DNA from 4 places in the Marinomonas rhizomae genome. Region 1 is predicted to be linked to each of the others. Evidence: predicted binding sites of a transcription regulator. Region 1 holds the regulator's gene; each other region holds the start of a gene.
What was found. Region 1 encodes sigma-54, which starts transcription at its own class of promoters, with help from an activator protein. Its sites were predicted from a motif close to TGGCACNNNNNTTGCTNT; they were not measured.
Positions count from the first base shown of each region.

Region 2: a site for sigma-54 is predicted at 3,231-3,248, ahead of KDW99_RS02345 (benzaldehyde dehydrogenase). Genes of this name have one in related genera too.
Region 3: a site for sigma-54 is predicted at 2,830-2,847, ahead of flgB (flagellar basal body rod protein FlgB). Genes of this name have one in related genera too.
Region 4: a site for sigma-54 is predicted at 2,569-2,586, ahead of hpxO (FAD-dependent urate hydroxylase HpxO). Genes of this name have one in related genera too.

Region 1 is NZ_CP073343.1:1,955,166-1,959,847, forward strand. Features, by position in the region: gene mgtE (magnesium transporter) at 1-969, opposite strand, end outside; gene KDW99_RS09205 (HPr family phosphocarrier protein) at 977-1,246, opposite strand; gene ptsN (PTS IIA-like nitrogen regulatory protein PtsN) at 1,256-1,705, opposite strand; gene KDW99_RS09215 (RNA polymerase factor sigma-54) at 1,723-3,192, opposite strand; gene lptB (LPS export ABC transporter ATP-binding protein) at 3,271-3,996, opposite strand; gene lptA (lipopolysaccharide transport periplasmic protein LptA) at 3,997-4,524, opposite strand; gene lptC (LPS export ABC transporter periplasmic protein LptC) at 4,508-4,682, opposite strand, start outside.
Region 2 is NZ_CP073343.1:525,951-530,632, forward strand. Features, by position in the region: gene KDW99_RS02330 (Crp/Fnr family transcriptional regulator) at 1-103, shown strand, start outside; gene KDW99_RS02335 (coniferyl-alcohol dehydrogenase) at 405-1,169, shown strand; gene KDW99_RS02340 (sigma-54-dependent Fis family transcriptional regulator) at 1,264-3,027, opposite strand; gene KDW99_RS02345 (benzaldehyde dehydrogenase) at 3,289-4,682, shown strand, end outside.
Region 3 is NZ_CP073343.1:3,446,429-3,451,110, forward strand. Features, by position in the region: gene KDW99_RS16250 (flagellar hook-basal body complex protein) at 1-1,212, opposite strand, end outside; gene KDW99_RS16255 (flagellar hook assembly protein FlgD) at 1,225-1,929, opposite strand; gene flgC (flagellar basal body rod protein FlgC) at 1,940-2,389, opposite strand; gene flgB (flagellar basal body rod protein FlgB) at 2,395-2,787, opposite strand; gene KDW99_RS16270 (CheR family methyltransferase) at 2,999-3,835, opposite strand; gene KDW99_RS16275 (chemotaxis protein CheV) at 3,894-4,682, opposite strand, start outside.
Region 4 is NZ_CP073343.1:2,608,067-2,612,748, forward strand. Features, by position in the region: gene KDW99_RS12400 (TonB-dependent siderophore receptor) at 1-1,237, shown strand, start outside; gene uraD (2-oxo-4-hydroxy-4-carboxy-5-ureidoimidazoline decarboxylase) at 1,290-1,811, opposite strand; gene uraH (hydroxyisourate hydrolase) at 2,008-2,373, shown strand; gene hpxO (FAD-dependent urate hydroxylase HpxO) at 2,661-3,839, shown strand; gene KDW99_RS12420 (FadR/GntR family transcriptional regulator) at 3,883-4,599, opposite strand.

The DNA of each region.
Region 1 (4,682 bases):
AATGGGCATGAGTATGGCGAGTGCGACAACTTGGTCCAGAGTGTCTTGGAATAAACCTATTACATACGATGCGGTGAAGGCTGTTATTAGGTTTATGCCAAGCCACACTGCACGTCGCTTGGTGGTTTTCATGATAGGGGCGAAGGTATCTTCGTCATCATCAAGACCCGCCATGCTTAACATGGAGTGTTCGGCTTCATCACGGATAACGTCAACAACGTCATCGATGGTAATACGACCAAGTAACTTTTTTGTTTTTCCATCAATGACGGGGGCAGAAACCAAGTCCATCTTTTCAAAAAGTTGTGCTACTTCACTGGCTTGGGTTTCTGCGTCAATGACGGTGAATTCTGTTTCCATGATATCGCGCACTGTGGCGTTGATGTCAGAGACTAATAGTGTGGTCAGGGGCAAGGTGCCTAGCAAGCGATCAGAGCGGCTGACAACAAGTAGACTGTCTGTCATGTCTGGTAGGGAGTTGTGTCTGCGTAAGTAGCGAAACACCAGGTCGACGGTGATATTCGGACGTATGGTGATGGTGTCCGTGTTCATCAAGCCGCCGGCAGAATCTTCCGAGTAGCTTAATAGTGCTTCAACTCTTGTTCTGTCTTGCGTCGTCATGGACGCAAGCACTTCTTTTACTATTTTTTCTGGTAAATGTTGTAGTAAATCGGCAAGGTCATCGCTTTCAAAATGTTCGGATACGGCGATTAATCGCTCTGTATCCATGTTTTTCATGAATTGTACGCCAATATCTTCGCTCAGATATTGCAGTACTTCGCCTTCATTTTTGGCTTCAATTAGCTCCCAAAGAAGCTTACGTTCTTTGGGAGGGGAGGACTCTAATAGGCGAGCAACGTCCTGAGCTGGCAAAGCGCCGTTAAGTAAATAACGGATTTGCATGGTGGCACCAGATTCGAGCGATTCGGTGACCGTTTGCAGGTGGTTAAGCGTGTTTTGCTCTGACATTGATTCCTTACTCGTCTTCACCAAAACGATTGTTAATTAATTCTATCACCGCTTTAATTGCGTCGTTTTCATCTTCACCGTTGGTTTTGACACGAATTTCAGTGCCTTTGCCAGCGGCCAGCATCATCATGGCCATAATGCTTTTTCCATCAACATTGCGGCCTTCTTTTTCTATGGTGATGTCGCAAGAGAAACGAGAGGTTGTTTCAACCAGCTTGCCCGCTGCGCGAGCATGCAAGCCCAGTTTGTTTATGATTGTGACGGACTCTTCCTGCATGCTTATTTCCTATATTAATGAGTCAAATATATTGAATAGTTCTTCGCTGCTTTGTGCCGCACGTAATTTATCCAGTGATTCTGGAGATTGTGCTAACTCAGCGATTTGAGCCAATGTAGAAAGGTGTTGATCGCATTCTTGAGGTGGCACAATCAGCGCAAATATTAGGTCGACCGCTCGTTTATCGATAGAGTCAAAATCAATTGGAGTTTGCAGTGACATGACAACGATAGCTGTGTGGTTTGCCGACTCTAGACGACAATGCGGAATAGCAATGCCATTACCAATGCCTGTACTGCCTAGTTTTTCTCGGCCAAGTAGTGCGTCATAGATTTCTTCGTTGTTGCAATGAAGGCGGTTGGAAGCGACTTCAGCAAGGCTCTCAAGGACGCGTTTCTTACTAACAATGTCTTGTTTTGCGAGAACAAGTTCTGCTTTTAATAATGATTTCAAGGACATGATAAAATGGTATCCGTTTAGATCAGTCGTTTTCGTTCATTGGAAGGAGGGATGTTCATCGCCTCTCGATATTTGGCTACAGTACGTCGCGCAACCTGTATGCCTTGGTCTGCTAAAATAGCCGCTAGCTTGTTATCACTTAATGGCTTTTTCGCTGGTTCATCTGACACAAGCTTCTTAATCATAGCTCGTATTGCGGTAGAAGAACATTCTCCTCCAGAGGCGGTATTCACGTGGCTGGAGAAAAAATATTTAAGCTCAAAAATACCTTTTGGTGTGTGCATGTATTTTTGCGTCGTCACCCGTGAAATGGTTGACTCATGCATACCCACTTCTTCTGCAACATCATGAAGCACCATGGGTTTCATGGCTTCTTCACCGAGTTCGAAGAAATCAATTTGTCGACTTACAATGCAGCTGGCCACTTTCAATAATGTTTCGTTGCGGCTCTGCAAGCTCTTCATGAACCATTTTGCTTCTTGAAGAGAGGTTTTGATGTAAGTGGCGTCTTCTGTAGTTGCCGCTGTGCTCGCCATCGCAGAATAGGTTTCATTGATTTTGATTGGCGGTAGGGCGTCGTTGTTTAGCTCAACTTGCCATACACCATGACGCTTTTTCACTGAAACATCAGGAATGACGTAATCTGTATCATCTGCGTCGATCACTGAACCTGGGCGCGGGTTAAGCTGTTGAATCAAGTTGACGACTTCTTTTAGCGCTTCGTCTTTTAGTTTCGTTTTGCGGCTCAGTTGTGCGAAATCTCGATTACCTAATAGTGGTAGGTAATGGTCAATAAGGTTGTATGTGCTTTTATAAAGCGGATGACTCTGGAAGGCTTCTAATTGTACTAGAAGGCAGTCGCGTAGGTCGATTGAGCATACGCCAACAGGGTCGAAGCGTTGCAGTCTATGTTGCACAGCAATGACTTCTTCTATTTCTAGGTCTTCTAATTCGATGCCAAGGGACTCACAAATGTCATCGGTAGAAATGCTTAAGTAGCCATCAGGTTGAACGCATTCAATAATGGCATAAGCAATTTCAATGTCACGGTCTGACATGTGAGTTAAGTTCAATTGCCAAATTAGATGGTCTTGGATACTTTCAGCTGGAGCGTTGCGACTTTCGAAGTCTCCGTCACCTTCATAACTATTGTGATCACTGACAGCGGCAGAACTTTGATAGGTGTCATCCCAGTTACTATCGATAGATAGTTCTTCGGGGATGCTTTCAGTCCACTCTGATTCAACGCGTGCTTCTTCGTTGTTATCGACGGTTGTCTCAGGGGCACTTTTGGATTCTATGCTGGCTGGTATTTCGTTATGCAGTTGTTCGTCGTCGTCTAGCTCAAGCAGCGGGTTAGATTCAAGGAATTCGTGTATTTCTTGTTTTAAATCCAACGTAGAAAGCTGCAGCAAGCGAATAGCCTGTTGCAGTTGAGGCGTCATTGTCAGCTGTTGGCCGAGCTTTAATTGTAAAGACTGCTTCATAGAGCAACTCTTTCTTCTAATTGAATGAATTGGAATGAGTTGTGCATACTACTCCCTTTCTACAGCAATGATAAGGGGTTACAGACGGAAGTCGTCACCTAAATAGACCTTTTTGACTTGTTCATTGTTAATGACGGTATTGGCGTCACCGGATGCAATAATGTAACCATTGCCAACAATGTAAGCTTTGTCACAGATGTCTAGAGTCTCTCTGACATTATGGTCGGTAATTAGAACGCCGATTCCACTCTCTTGGAGGTGTTTAATAATGTGCTTTATATCTCCGACCGAAATCGGGTCTACGCCAGCAAAGGGTTCATCAAGTAAGATGAATTTTGGGTTCATCGCAACGGCTCTGGCTATTTCTACTCTGCGTCTTTCTCCGCCTGATAATGCCATGCCTAGGTTGGTGCGAATATGAGTAATGTGAAACTCTTCAAGAAGTTCTTCCAGTCGCTCATTTTGTTGTGTTTTTGTTAGTTCTTTGCGTGTTTCTAAGATGGCTAGAATGTTGTCTTCAACGGTCATCTTACGAAAAATTGATGCTTCTTGTGGAAGGTAGCCGATGCCTTTTTGCGCACGTGTATGCATAGCATCGCCAGTCACATCGACACCGTCAATAAAAACGCCACCCGCATCATTTGTCACCATGCCTACGATCATATAAAAACATGTTGTTTTGCCTGCGCCATTTGGGCCTAGTAACCCAACAGCTTCGCCAGATTCAACCGAGATAGATACATCCTTTACGACTTGGCGTTTTTTGTAGCTTTTTGCAAGGTGTTTTGCTTCTAATAGTGCCATCTATTTTTTCGTCTCAGGTGCTGGTTCGTTTTGTGGCGCTTGTGGTTGTAGTGTCATTGATACGCGCCCTGAATCTTTTTTCTCGGCACTGAAGGTGCCATCTTGGATCATATAGAGTATGTAGTCTGCCGTGATGGAGTTTTGCATTCGACTTAGGTAGCCATTCCCCATGATTTCTAGCTTTGATTCGCTGGTTAAATAACGAATTTCATTGCCTTTACTGATGACAATGTTCCCGCTCCAATCTACTTGCTGACTGAATTTTGCTGGACTGCCACTCGCTTCTAGGCTGTTGAATTTTCGTGTTTGAGGGTCTGTCGATACTTTAAGGTATTGTGCTTGTATCTCAATAGAGCCTTGTTTGACGAAAACGTTGCCTTTGTAAATTGCTTCACCCGAATTTTGATCGAATGACGCTTCGTTGGCTTGTATTTCTAATGGCTTATTAAGGTCATCAGGTAGGGCATATGCGTATTGGCCAATAAGGGCTGAAGTGAGCAACGCACCGATGTTAATGAATTGTTTCATATTTTCCTCGTACAGACCCTGTCATCACGACTTCTTCTGAATTTATATAGGTTGTGATTTCGCCAGCAGAGGTCTCTCCTTGTGTGGAGATGAGTGTCGCATTTCCATAGCTGGTTAATGATTTGTCATTGTCTAAGTAATGTATGTTATCTGCACTG
Region 2 (4,682 bases), 1.4 Mb from region 1:
ACTGAAAAATGTGATTCCACAGCAACAAATTGCGTCTTATATCGGCATTACTCCTGTGGCGTTAAGCCGAATCCGGCAGACGCTTAAATGGCAGAAAGACTGATTATTGCTGCCATTTTGCCTTTCGACTATTTCTTTAAATCATCAAATTTTCTTTTTATCCGATTTTTGGGTTTTACTATTTGGTTAAATATAGGGGAAGAAACCTTCTAGGTTGTCCTGTCCTTTATTTACTCCTTGATAAGAAATCAATATGAATATCAATGCCTTAAGAAGCATAAAATAAAATTATGGTTGTTTTTTCGATTTGGGCATATTCCATGCAATTCTCCTTGTAACTGATTAGCACAGTGGCGTTTTTCTACTCTGTCGGTTTCATAAAAAAAATAAGGAGAAACAAGATAATGTTAACGAATAAAACGATCGTAATCACCGGTGTGTCTTCTGGTATCGGTGCTGACGTTGCAAGGCTGGCTCGTTTCCATGGTGCACGGGTTATAGGGGTTGATCGCAATGAACCTAGTATGACGTTGGATGGTTTTGTCCAAATTGATTTGGGTAATCCTACCGCGATTGATACGGCTTTGGATTTATTGCCAGAAAAAATCGATGCTCTATGTAATATTGCAGGTGTTCCTGGTACGGCTGAGGCTGATTTGGTTGGTCGAGTTAATTACTTGGGGTTACGCCATTTAAGTGAAGCTTTGATTCCTAGATTCAATCAAGGGGCCAGCATTGTGCATGTGGCTTCTGTTCTAGGTATTGAATGGCCAGAACGTCTTGAACAGCATAAAACCTTGGCTGATACCTCTTATTTTGAAGAAGGCGCTGCTTGGCTGAAAAAGAATCCAGTGCCACAAGAAACCTGCTATCAATATTTTAAAGAAGCCTTGATTGTTTGGTCTACGCAGCAAGCTTTTACTTGGTTTCGTGATCATGGCATACGTATGAACTGTGTGGCTCCTGGTCCTGTCTTTACGCCCATTTTAGGTGATTTTGTGTCTATGTTGGGTGAAGAGCGAGTCCAAAAAGACGCCGAACGCATGTTGCGTCCCGCTTATTCGGATGAAGTGGCAGAAGTGATTGCTTTTCTCTGTTCCGATGCATCCCGCTGGGTGTGTGGTGCAAATATTCCTATAGATGGCGGACTGGCTTCGACTTATTTGTAACGACGTGCAATACGACAGACTGCAACAAATAGAGTGGCACCATGATCACGCTTCCTCATGGCGTTACTCTATTTTAAATGACCATTTTTCTGCCTTACTTATTTTTTTTGAGGCGATAAGCCAGTTGGGGTCTGCTTAGACCAACTCGTCTGGCGGCTTCAGATAAATTGCCTTGAGCATTATCTACGGCTTCTTGTAATAAATTTTGTTCGAGCTTTTCAATATCTAGATGATCTTTCCCACCGACAAATTGCGTGATCTGCTCCAAGAGCGATTCAGTGGATGCTTTTTTGCTATCAGCATGGCTTAACGTGCCTTGATGATTCACTGAGTAAATAATCTCTTCGGGAATAAATTCATTTCTAAATAAATGCGGGAGATCAATGGGCTCACCTTCTTCGGAAGCGATCACGCCGCGTTCCATTAAATTTTGTAGCTCACGAATGTTACCCGGAAAGCGATAATTTAATAGCGCCTGTCGCGCGGATTGCGCCATGCCCGAAGGGGCTTTTTGATGCAGTTGGCAAAACTGATGATAGAAGTGGTTAACGAGCAGGGGAATATCGGCTTTTCTATCTCTTAGTGGTGGTAGATGGATAGGGAATACGTTTAAACGAAAGAATAGATCTTCGCGGAATTCGCCTTTTTCAACGGCCTTACGTAGGTCGACATTGGTTGCTGCGACGACTCTAACATTGACTTTAATTGCCGAGATACCTCCGACTCGCTCTACTTCTTTTTCTTGTAAGACGCGCAATAATTTACTTTGCCCAGCAAGGCTAAGAGTCCCAATTTCATCCAAGAAGAGCGTGCCACCGTTTGCTCGCTCGAAGCGTCCAGGGCGGCTACTCGTTGCACCAGTATAGGCGCCTTTTTCGACACCAAATAGTTCTGTTTCCATTAGGCTTTCAGGAATGGCGGCGCAGTTAAATGCCACAAACGGGCCCGTTTGATGACTAAACTTATGCAGCATGCTGGCAAAAAGCTCTTTACCGACGCCTGATTCTCCAGTGAATAATACCGTTGCATTGGTTGGCGCCACTTTTTGTAATGAATGATTTGCGGCGGTAAACGCAGCGGAAACACCAATCATCTTGGGTTGGTCGTCTGATGTTTCTGGTTCCATTTTATCGAGCTGCGGGTCTGGTTTTATACGCATGTCGGCAGCGTTGGTAGTGACATTCAGGAATCGAATGTCGTCTTCGATATCATCCCAAAGTTCAGCGGATTTACCGACGACTCGGCAGATGGAGTGTCCCATAGACTGGCATTCTACCTCTCGGAAAATCACCAAAGAGCCGACCAAACCAGAGACATAGCCGATGGCGTAGCCTAATTCCATCCAGCAGGCGGGGTAGCTACCAATGCCATAGGCGGCAATGTGCTCTTCGTCTTCACTGCTGTGATGCCAAAAAAACTCACCGTCATATACGCCTTTTTCTGTATCAAACTCAAAGAAAATGGTTTCCACTTTGACAACACCTTCTAAACCATGAAGGTGAGTGCCGGCTTCAAAAATGGAGGCAGGATCGGAATCTGGCCAGCGTTTTTGAATGAGTTCTGCGTCACGAAGACCGGACAAATAACCGGTTCGAGTGAGAATGTCGCGAGACTTATCGAGACCAAGAGAATCAATTATTTCGCGCCGCAGCAGCCCAAATGAGGAGCTGTGAATCAGCAGCATGCGTTGATCGTCTAACCAAATACGGCCATCACCTGGCGAGAAAAATAGGCATTCGGTCAGCTCTTCTACGGTGGGGGCATTTTGGCCATCTAGTTCACTGGAGCAGCCTTTGAGTAAGATCTTTTTGCTGTTTTTAGCCAAATCTGCCAAAGAAATACGATGCGAGTCTGTCATTATTATTTTCCTCTTCCATCTAATTGATGAAATGATCAACTGCTTTTTTCCTAGTGTTGATTGAGTTTAATGATATCGTCAAGTGCGCTGTTTAATATTTAAGCTATGCTAGATCGTACTTTCTAGTTTTATATTGATTGAAATGCATTAGTTATCAATGGTTTGACACTTCTATTGAGAGTGAAAGAAAAATAATAATATTTCGGCATAGGTATTGCTTTAGGTATAAACCATTAAATAAAAATAAATAGGAGAGCAGATATGACGGTATCCGTACTGGAATCAAAAAAATGGTCAGGGACGTTTTTTACGGGTGATTGGGTTGCGGCTTCAAATAAGCAAGAGGTCATGGAACCCGCAACGGGTAAGCCTTTAAGCGACGTTGGTATTGCCTCGGCAGACGATGTTTATGCCGCATGTCAGCGAGCGCATGAAGCGCAAAAAGAATGGGTCAAAGTCCCACCAAGAGACAAGGCAGCCTTGTTTCATAAAGCGGCGCATTTTATTCAAGAGAATGCCGAGGAGCTTGCTTTGTATATCGCGCGTGAAACGGGCGGCATTATTTCTAAAGGTCAGCACGAAGTAAAAGAAGCCATTTTAATCCTGCAATTGGCGGCCAATATGACCTTGGAGCCTAATGGCCTGACGTTGCCTTCTGTTCCTGAACGTATGTCTTATGCGACACGCAAGGCTATTGGTGTGGTGGGTGTTATTTCGCCGTTTAATTTTCCGATGATTCTTTCGATTCGATCTATTGCGCCAGCCTTAGCGACGGGTAATGCCGTTGTGACTAAGCCAGACCTTCAAACGCCAGTAACGGGTGGCTTTATTCTCGCCCTTGCTTTGGAAGCCGCTGGTTTGCCAAAAGGCGTATTCCAAGTTTTACCTGGTGGCGTTGAAGCCGGAGAAGCTCTTTGCGCCGCGCCAGAAATAGGTATGGTGGCGTTCACTGGGTCGACTGCAGCGGGTCGTAAAGTTGGTGAAGCCTGCGGCCGTAACTTGAAAAAAGTGTCTCTTGAGTTAGGCGGTAAGAGCTCACTGATTATTCTTGAAGACGCCGATCTTGATGTGGCTGCGAGCAATATTGCTTGGGGCGCGTATTTCCACCAAGGGCAAATTTGCATGGCGTCTGGTCGTATTCTCGTACAAGAGAGTATTGCAGAAGCGTTAACCGCAAAAATCGTCGAAAAAGCACAACATTTACCGGTTGGCGATCCTGTGTCTGGGAAAGTGGCTTTGGGCCCGCTGATTAATCAGCGCCAACTTGAAAAAGTACATGCCATTGTGCAAGACACCATTGCTGCGGGCGCTAAATTAGAAGCGGGCGGAACGCATGACGGGCCTTTTTACTCGCCAACGGTGTTGAGTAATGTGAAACCGGGAATGCGCTCTTTTGAAGAGGAAATTTTTGGCCCAGTGGTCAATATCGTCACCTTTAAAGGCGATGATGAAGCGATTGCGATGGCCAATAATACTCAATATGGTTTAGCGGGCGCGGTTATTTCGAATGATCTTTCCCGTGCGCAGCGCATTGGTGCTCAGCTACATGTTGGTTTGCTGCATATCAATGATCAAACCGTTAATGATGAATGCATCAACCCATTTGGTGGTTGTGGTGCATCAGGTAATGGAAATTCGGTTTGTGGTCCTGCGGA
Region 3 (4,682 bases), 1.5 Mb from region 1:
AGGCACATTATAAGGGGGCAAACCACGATAAGTACCTCGTAAGTTACCTGCAGCATCAAACCCTACAGTCGTATTCTCTTTCAAAAAGCGCGTTTCGTTGCCAGTCAATGGATCTGTGTAACTCTCTTTACCATCCAAAGTTACACGAAGCTCATAGTCATTATTTTCACCTTGCTTAATGAAGTAATAACCTAAAGTGTGAGTCCCTCCCAAAGAGTCATAAACTGTTCGTGTGTTACCGTAGTTATAAGAATCAACATCCAAAGGATCGAATGCATCACGCGCAACAGAAGTATTATCCCGAATATCAGCAGGCTCAAGAGTTGAAGAGATAGCCACACCTCCCAATGTACCATTTACCTCTAGCGAAGTTTGAGTCAACGCTTCAATATCTGCTGCACCAGGCTCAGTAGCACCGACATAAAGAAGTTGATTTGGCTCTTCAAGTTCACCATCACCATTATAATCCACTCCACCTTCAGAGGTATTATAAGTAGCATAAGTCTCACCCATAAATGGTTCATCAGCGTCATCTTTCAAATTACCATCCACAGTAACATGAACTTGATAGGTATTTGGCAACTCACTCTTAGCATAATAATAAGTGACAACATGACTCTTACCATTGCCATCCACAACACCTTGGGTCTGAGTATAATTATACGAGTCTGGGTTTGTTGGATCAAAATCAGCACTAATAAAGGCTGGCACATCTTTACTGTCTGAGTCCAAGTTCACTTTTAATTCCATAGAAGTCGTTGCTTCAGGTGCAATTCTATCTGTTGGAACTTTTAACTTTTCTAAGTTTCCACCAACAACATTATCTACCGCGTTAAAACCTTGAACATTGCTTCCTGTATTGGTAACTAAAAAACCATTCTCATCCAGTTTGAAATTACCCGCCCTTGTGTATGTCTGAGCAACGCCAGCATCCAACACAAAAAAGCCTGACCCATCAACAGCCAAATCAAGGTTGTTATCAGTATAAGCCAAGTTACCTGGTGCAAACTCTTGGGCAACCTTACTTACACTCACACCTGAGCCAATACTATTACCACTTCCGGCACCTAGAACGCTCGTATTGTAAAGGTCATCAAACTCAATACGCGACTTTTTAAAGCCGGTAGTATCGGCGTTGGCAATGTTATTACCGGTAACACTTAAATAATCGGCAGACGCTTTAATGCCAGACAGTGCTGTATTGAATCCCATAATATTCTCCAATCACCCTAATATTTCTAATTCATTCGTAAGTTTGATTTTGCCGTGGTTTTCCACGTTCAAAACTGTGCCATTTTCACCATTTATGGTGACACCTTGAATTCGCGTTGGAAGCTGAGTACCCATCGCTGACACTTCACCTTTATCATTAGTTGAAGAGGCGGCAAAACGGTATTCGCCAGGCGGCAAAGTATTTCCATCATCATCTAGCTTGTCCCATTTATATTCACCAGAGCTAAGCATGGCTGTTCGAACAAGACGATTATCTGCATCGTATATTTTTAATGTTGCTGACTGTGAATTGTCTGGTATTACAGTTCTCAATTGAACCTCTTCCAAACCATCTGTCACTTTCACACTATTGCCATCCAGCAGAATAGATTTCCCAACCAAAGTTGAAGCACTAAGCGCTTGATTAGAAGTAAGTGAAGTCGCCATATTTTCCAGCTGATCAGAAATACTAGTTAGCCTCTCAAGAGAGCTAAACTGGGACATTTGCGCCACCATATCATTAGTATCTTGAGGCGCAGTTGGGTCTTGTCCCTTAAGCTGCTCAATATAGAGCTTTAAAAAAACATTTTGATCCGCTAACGCCGCCTCGTCTTTTTCAACCTCAGTTTTTTCAATACCTGCTTTTGACTTAGCTGCTTCGGTTCCATATTGGGAGATTAATCCATTAAGACCCTTGGTATCAGATATATTTGCCATCTGTCAGCTCCTATGATTGCCCAAGTGTGAGCATTTTCTGCATCATACTTTTTGCTGAGTTCATAATTTCCACATTTGTCTGGAAAGATCGAGAAGCTGACATCATATCGGCCATCTCTTCTATTGGATTTACGTTCGGGTAAAACACATAACCATCTTCATTTGCCATCGGATGATCAGGCTCGTATCTTGGCTGTAAAGGTGCATCTGATTCAACAATACCGTCAACCTTGACACCTATACCAGCACCACTGTTATCAACCTTAGTATTACCCCAACCATACTGGTGCATACTGTCATTCATCATTTTGGAAAATACAGGCTTACGAGCACGATAAGTTTGATCAGCTGAACTAGCAGCACTATCAACGTTCGCCATGTTACTCGCAACTGTATTTAAACGGACAGTTTGAGCACTCATTGCAGATCCAGATATAGTGAAAATATTACTCAATGACATCGTTATTAATTCCCAGCAAGCGCTTTTTTCATACCGTTAATTTTTCGATCCAAGAACATAAAACTGGTATCGAATTGCAATGAGTTCTGCGCAAATTCAGCTTGCTCTCTCTGCATATCGACCGTATTCCCATCCAATGATGGCTGACTAGCATTACGATACAGCAACCCATCAGACTCACCGGCAGATCCTTCAGCAGATATATGTCGAGAGTTAGTTCCGGCCAATCGCAACCTGCTTTGCTCTTTGTTTAAATGAGCATTAAATGAAATATCTCTCGCCTTAAAGTTCGGTGTGTCTGCGTTGGCGATATTATTTGCAAGAACAGCCGCTCTCGCACTTCTAAACTCCAGCGTTTTGTCGTGTCCTGCAAATGCACTAGCGAAAGATATAGCCATTCAACCCTCAATAAAAAAATTCTTTTTGTGTATGACTAACTTAAAGCAAATATAATGCCAAAAAACAAAAGCCTTTAAAATCAAATACTTATTAAAATAAAACATATGAACGGCAAAAAGCGGCAAGAAAAACGGCAGAACAGATATAACAAAAAGCCCGTCTAACCAAGTTAGACGGGCTTTCAAGATAGAGCTAAAAACATAGCGTTAATTACAAAGCTTTTGCTCTGTAGACAATACCCGGATGACACTGAACGATCTCAAAATAATCAGACAATCCACTCAACGCCTCAGATCCACCGAGAAATAAATAACCACCTGGCTTTAATGAGGCATGCATCCTTTTTAAAATGTCCAACTTAAGGTCGACAGTGAAATAAATCAGAACATTTCGACAAAAAATAACATCAAACTTACCTAACATAGAAAAAGAATCGATAAGATTTAAGTACTTAAAATCCACACGAGAGCTTAGATGAGGTTTAATCTTCCAAGTTAAGTCATTTATTTTATCAAAATAACGACGCTGTAAATCTGCACCAAGACCTCGAGCGATCGCTAAACTGTCGTACTCCCCCTGTTTAGCGTGCTGCAGTATATTAGTACAAATATCTGTCGCCACTATCTTCTCTCCCGGCTTCAATATGCCAGGGCGAGAAGACTTAAATTCTTCAATTACCATACTTATCGAATATGGCTCTTGGCCCGTAGAGGATGCCGCAGACCAAACTTTCAAGGGAGCCGCCGTCATTTCTGGCAACACTTTATCTTTTAGAATCGCAAAAGGGTGAGAATCCCTAAACCAAAGAGTTTCATTTGTCGTCATTGCATTAATGACTTCTTCTTTTAATTTAGAGCCACCTAATCGCTCTAGAGCATCAACCAATTGCTCAATCTTAGAAAAACCTTCTCTCTCCAAGATTTTCCCTAGCCGACTAGCGACTAAATATTGCTTATTATCACTCAGTGAAATACCGCACACTTTCTGTAGGTAGTCTCTGAACCTGATATATCCATTAGGTGTAATTGCATTTGTGCTACTGAGCATTAAAACTCCATAAGTGACAGGTTCAATAAACAAGACTCTATTACATAGAGCTCAAACATCACTCTGATTGCACCTGCACTGTTTCTATCGCTAATCGAGCCAATTCGTCCGGCTGAAACTTCGCTAAAAAGCCATCCGCCCCAACTTTTTTAACCATTGCTTCGTTAAACACACCACTTAAAGAAGTATGAAGAAGAATAAATAAATCCTGTAAACGACTGTCATTACGAATCGCTGTTGTTAACGTATAGCCATCCATCTCAGGCATTTCGATATCAGAAATAACCATAGAAAACTCCTTAGTTACATCTTTACCCTCTGCCACCAATCCCTGAAGATAAGTAAGTGCCTCGCGGCCATCACATAAAACAGTAGTGGCAAAACCAACCTGCTCCATACAACGCTTAATCTGCTTACGCGCAACAGAAGAATCATCAACAATAAGAATATGATGCTTTTGCGCATTCTCAGTTACACCAGCGTTAACAATACCATCAGATATATCCTGACGAGTAGGCGCAACCTCAGAAAGTATCTGCTCAACATCAATAATCTCGACCATTTCTTTATCTACCTGACACACAGCTGTCAGATAATTATCATTAGACAATCCCTTTGGTGGTGGCTGAATATCACTCCAGTTCATATTTACAATACGCTCAACACCACGTACTAAAAACCCCTGAATCCTACGGTTGTACTCGGTAATAATAACAAAGCACTGACTAATATTTTCTATCGGACTTGCTCCCGTAGCCAAACCTAAATCTAAAATAGGAATGGTACCGCCACGAATGTGAGCAACCCCTCTAACCACCGGAGAACTGTGAGGCATGGTGGTTAATTT
Region 4 (4,682 bases), 650 kb from region 1:
AGATCAATACAAAGTAGCATTTGACGGTAATATCAACCGCTATGTTAACGATAGCCAAACAAGCAGCAACACAGACATATTCTCTTGGGAAAACCAACTTAACTTTGACTGGGGAAAAAGCTCACACACAATCATTACAGGTGCTGACGCGACACGCTACAAAGAGACAATAATTAACAATGCCTCTAAAAGCTGGTCAAATACCACAATGGCAGCGCTCTCTGCCGTAATTTTTGGTGAAGCGTCGCCTAATTCTGGACTCTATAATTACTATACAGATAGCTCAGCAGCCAGTGACCCAAATGATTACTACCACTTAAATACAACAAAAGAAGAAATAAAAGAATACGGCATTTTTATCAATGATTTAATAAAGTATGGAGACTGGAACTTTGCTGTAGGGCTTCGACATGATACTTATTCAAGAGAATTCAAAGACACCTATGACAGTGCCATTTTAGCTAACCCTGCAGGGAGAGCCAACTTTAGCAACTCAGACGCGAAAAGTCCGAATGACTCTAACCTAAGCGGACAAATAGGCGCCCTATATAAGCTGTCGGATTCTGTTTCTTTCTTCTCAAATATTGCGACTTCTTATCTACCAAACAACAATTTCGATACAGTGAAGCAAGAATGGGTAGACCCACAGGAAGGTACACAATACGAAGCAGGCATCAGGTTTTCGCTCTTAAATCACAAACTTAATTTGACAACATCCGCATTCCATATCAACTTAGATAACGTTGCTTATAGAAACGATGGCAATCCAATTAGTTATGATGTCTACAAACAACGCAGCCAAGGTTTTGAAATTGATGGTGATTACGCCATCAACGATCAATTAACCACCTTATTTTCATATGGCTATACAGACGTTGATTTTGTAGATTCTCCGGATAGTGCGAATAAACCAGTCAATGTGCCGATGCACAACGCAAGTGCTTGGTTATTTTATGATGTTACAGAAGAGTGGGGAGTCGGTACAGGTATCCTTTATGTAGGAGAGCGTGCAGGAAATCGTAGAAAAGACTACGACTACAAACTCGACGCTTATACGACAACCGATGTAACCCTTTGGTACCAACCTAGTTTCGCAAACGACCAGCTACGTATGCAGTTAACCGTTGCAAATATATTTGATGAGGATTACTACAGCGCTGGTTCAGATTCCACACAAAATGCAGTTTATTTAGGTGAACCTCGCACTGTCTCTTTAAAAGCAAAATACAGTTTTTAACCTTGCTATAAAAAACAATAAAGGAAAGGCCCTGCAAAAAAGGTCTTTCCTTTTACAAATCCGCCAATCTGAACCCTGCAATTTTATGCACTTCGCTCATGGCGCGGTCAAACTCTGTTTGCCAGTCATTGGGGGTTCTAGATTCAAAGCCTGCAAGTATCTGATCCTTGGTCGCGCCTTTTACGGCCATGATGAAGGGAAAGCCAAACTTCTCTCGGTATGTATCGTTCAGCTGTAGAAAATGCGCCAACTCTTCTTCTGAGCATTGATCCAGCCCTGCTCCTGACTGCTCTGAGGTTGACGCATGAGTGAGTTCACCCGCTAACGCCGCTTTGCCAGCTAAATCTGGATGAGCACGTAGCAGTATGAGTTTTTGTTCATCTGTACTTTGCTCTACGATGTCTGCCATAGTGGCTTTGATTTTATCGATGCTGTCAAAGTACTCGCTGGGGTGCGAGGCTTTTTGTCGCCATAGCTCTTCTGCCACCCAAGTGGAATGTTCATAAATACTGCTAAATAGCGCGATAAAATCCGCTTTTTCCATTTCACTGATTACAGCTAACGGGTCGTGCATAATAGGACTCCAATCTCTGACGGCTTATACAAAAAGATCTCTAAACGAATCTCGATAAATAATAAAAACGCTTGCTATAGGAACACATGGCACAAATATTGATCTCTATGAAACAATATTTTCAGCACCATTTCACTTATAAAGACGCTTACTTGCAAAAAGCAGGCTAGTTTTCAGATTAGATTGAGGTAAAACAATGGGATACTTAACCACACACATTTTAGATACGACAAAAGGCATCGCCGCCGCTGGTGTTAAAATCGACCTTTACCAGCAAACTAAAGACGGACAACGACAGCTCATTCATAGCACGATATCCAACAATGATGGTCGCTGTGATCAGCCCTTATTACAAGCGGATAGCTTCTCTGCAGGCATATATGAGCTGGAGTTCGCCATTGATGAGTACTTTGCTGACAGCTCTAATGAAGCCACTCTAAAAGAGGGTCCGAGCTTCTTAAATACAGTAATTATTCGTTTCGGCATCAGTGATGAAAACGCTCACTATCATGTTCCTCTTCTGGTTTCGCCTTATTCTTACAGTACTTATCGTGGCAGCTAGCCTTGAATAACCAGCTCAACATTTAACGAGCCGAAATAGAGCAAAAATAAATAAAGCCGCACCAAGATAAGTCATTTCCTGCCCTATCGGTCAAAGAAGAAAGCCAGCCTATTTCTTCTTTGACCTAGCACCACCGATTACGCACCCCTCTAAAACAAAGGTTTCACATAAATAAATATAGGCTCATTTGTTTCATGGCATATTTATTGCCATTTACTCCTTTAACAAGACATTAAAAATTCGCTACGACAACACGACAACGAAGCGAAAGATTAAAGGGGAATGGTATGAAAGCACTTATTATTGGCGGCGGTATTGGCGGCATGTCTGCAGCGGCTGCGTTAAAGCAACAAGGCATCGAGTGTGAAATTTTTGAAGCAGTGAAAGAAATCAAACCTGTTGGCGCGGCGCTCTCTATTTGGTCTAACGGTGTAAAGTGCATGAACCATTTAGGTATGGGCAGCATTATGGACGAACTCGGTGGCCCGATGCACAACATGGCCTATCACGACGGTATAACTGGCTCCGTGATGACGCAGTTCAGTCTTGCACCATTGGTTGATGCGGTTGGAGAACGCCCTTGCCCTGTATCAAGAGCAGACTTACAAAGCCAAATGATCGATTGGTGGGGACGCGACAAAGTCCAGTTTGGCAAACGCATTGAAAGAGTCGAACAGAGTGACACAGGCGTCACCGCATATTTTACCGATGGCACCAGCGCCGTGGGTGATTTTATGATTGCGGCCGATGGCGCACATTCTGTCGTACGCGCTGACGTGATAGGTTATCAAACAGAACGTCGCTACGCCGATTATGTGAACTGGAATGGTTTGGTAGAAATCGATGAAAGCATTGCCCCTGGCGATCAATGGACAACCTTTGTTGGCGAAGGCAAACGCGTTTCTATTATGCCAATTGCCAATGGTCGCTTTTACTTCTTCTTTGATGTGCCATTACCAAAAGGCCTAGCGGAAGACAGAAGCACAGTCGTTGCTGATCTAACGAGGTACTTTAAAGGTTGGGCTGAACCTGTCCAAAAACTGATTGCCGCCATTAATCCAGAAACCACAAACCGTATCGAAATTCATGACATCGAGCCATTCGATACCTTGGTAAAAGGCAATATCGCCCTACTTGGCGATGCGGCTCACAGCACAACCCCAGACATTGGCCAAGGCGGTTGCTCTGCACTCGAAGACGCCGTTGTACTTGGTCAGTGTTTCGCGGATCAATTAAAAGAGAAAGGCAAAACGGTTTCTGGTGTGCTAGCCGCTTTGAAGCAATATGAAGAAGAGCGCCGCTATCGCGTTAAAGACCTTGTACTAAAAGCTCGTAAACGTTGCGATGTTACTCATGGTAAAAACATGCAAGAAACCCAAGCTTGGTACGACGAACTAAGGCACGAAACAGGCGAAAATATCATCGCAGGATTGCGCACCACTATTATCGGTGGGCCGCTGGCCTAGCCCCTAAAACATTACTTGGCAAAAAGTGATTACCACAGGGAAATCACTTTCTTGCCAGTTTCAAGAACCGCTCTCTGCTGTTGGTTAGATGTAAGCGCATTGCAGCCCGCGCAGCATAGGAATCCCCTCGTTCGATCGCGGTATATACTTCTTCGTGTTCATGATTCACATGAGACACATCTATGCGCTTACGTGGCACTAAACTATTTTCCATGTGCTGCATGATATCGACAAAGTAATGATTGCCTGCTGATTTAGCGATTAATAAATGAAAGTTAAAATCCGCTGACCCGGCGTCTGATACATGACCGTTTCTATCTATGGCTCGCAAGGCATCTAATGCTTGGCGAATTTCCACCAGCTGCTCTTCGGTGCGTCGTAACGCAGCCAAACCGGCTATTTCCACTTCCAATCCAATGCGCAACTCCAAGATCTCTACAGCATCGTTGACATAATCAAACGACAGATCCATTGGCCCTTGCCCTTTATTATTTAAAACAAAGGTGCCTATACCGTGTTTGGTTTCAACGTTTCCTGATGCTTGAAGGCGCTGCAGTGCTTCTCGTACAACCGTACGGCTAACGCCATGCTCTTGCATGATATCCGCTTCTTTAGGCAACTTATCACCGGGAACTAAAACCTTACTTTCAATTTTATGCAGTATTTCTTGAACCAGTTTCTGCGCCAGATTCCGTTGTGGTTTTTGCTCCCGACGGGGCTCATCAGAAGAATTAGCGGACAATAAAGGGTCATGTTTCACTTTCAGTTATTCCTACAACCAAAAAAGTCATCATACAACATATAAAAGAAATACGGAAAACGAAATAAAACAAGGTATTAAAC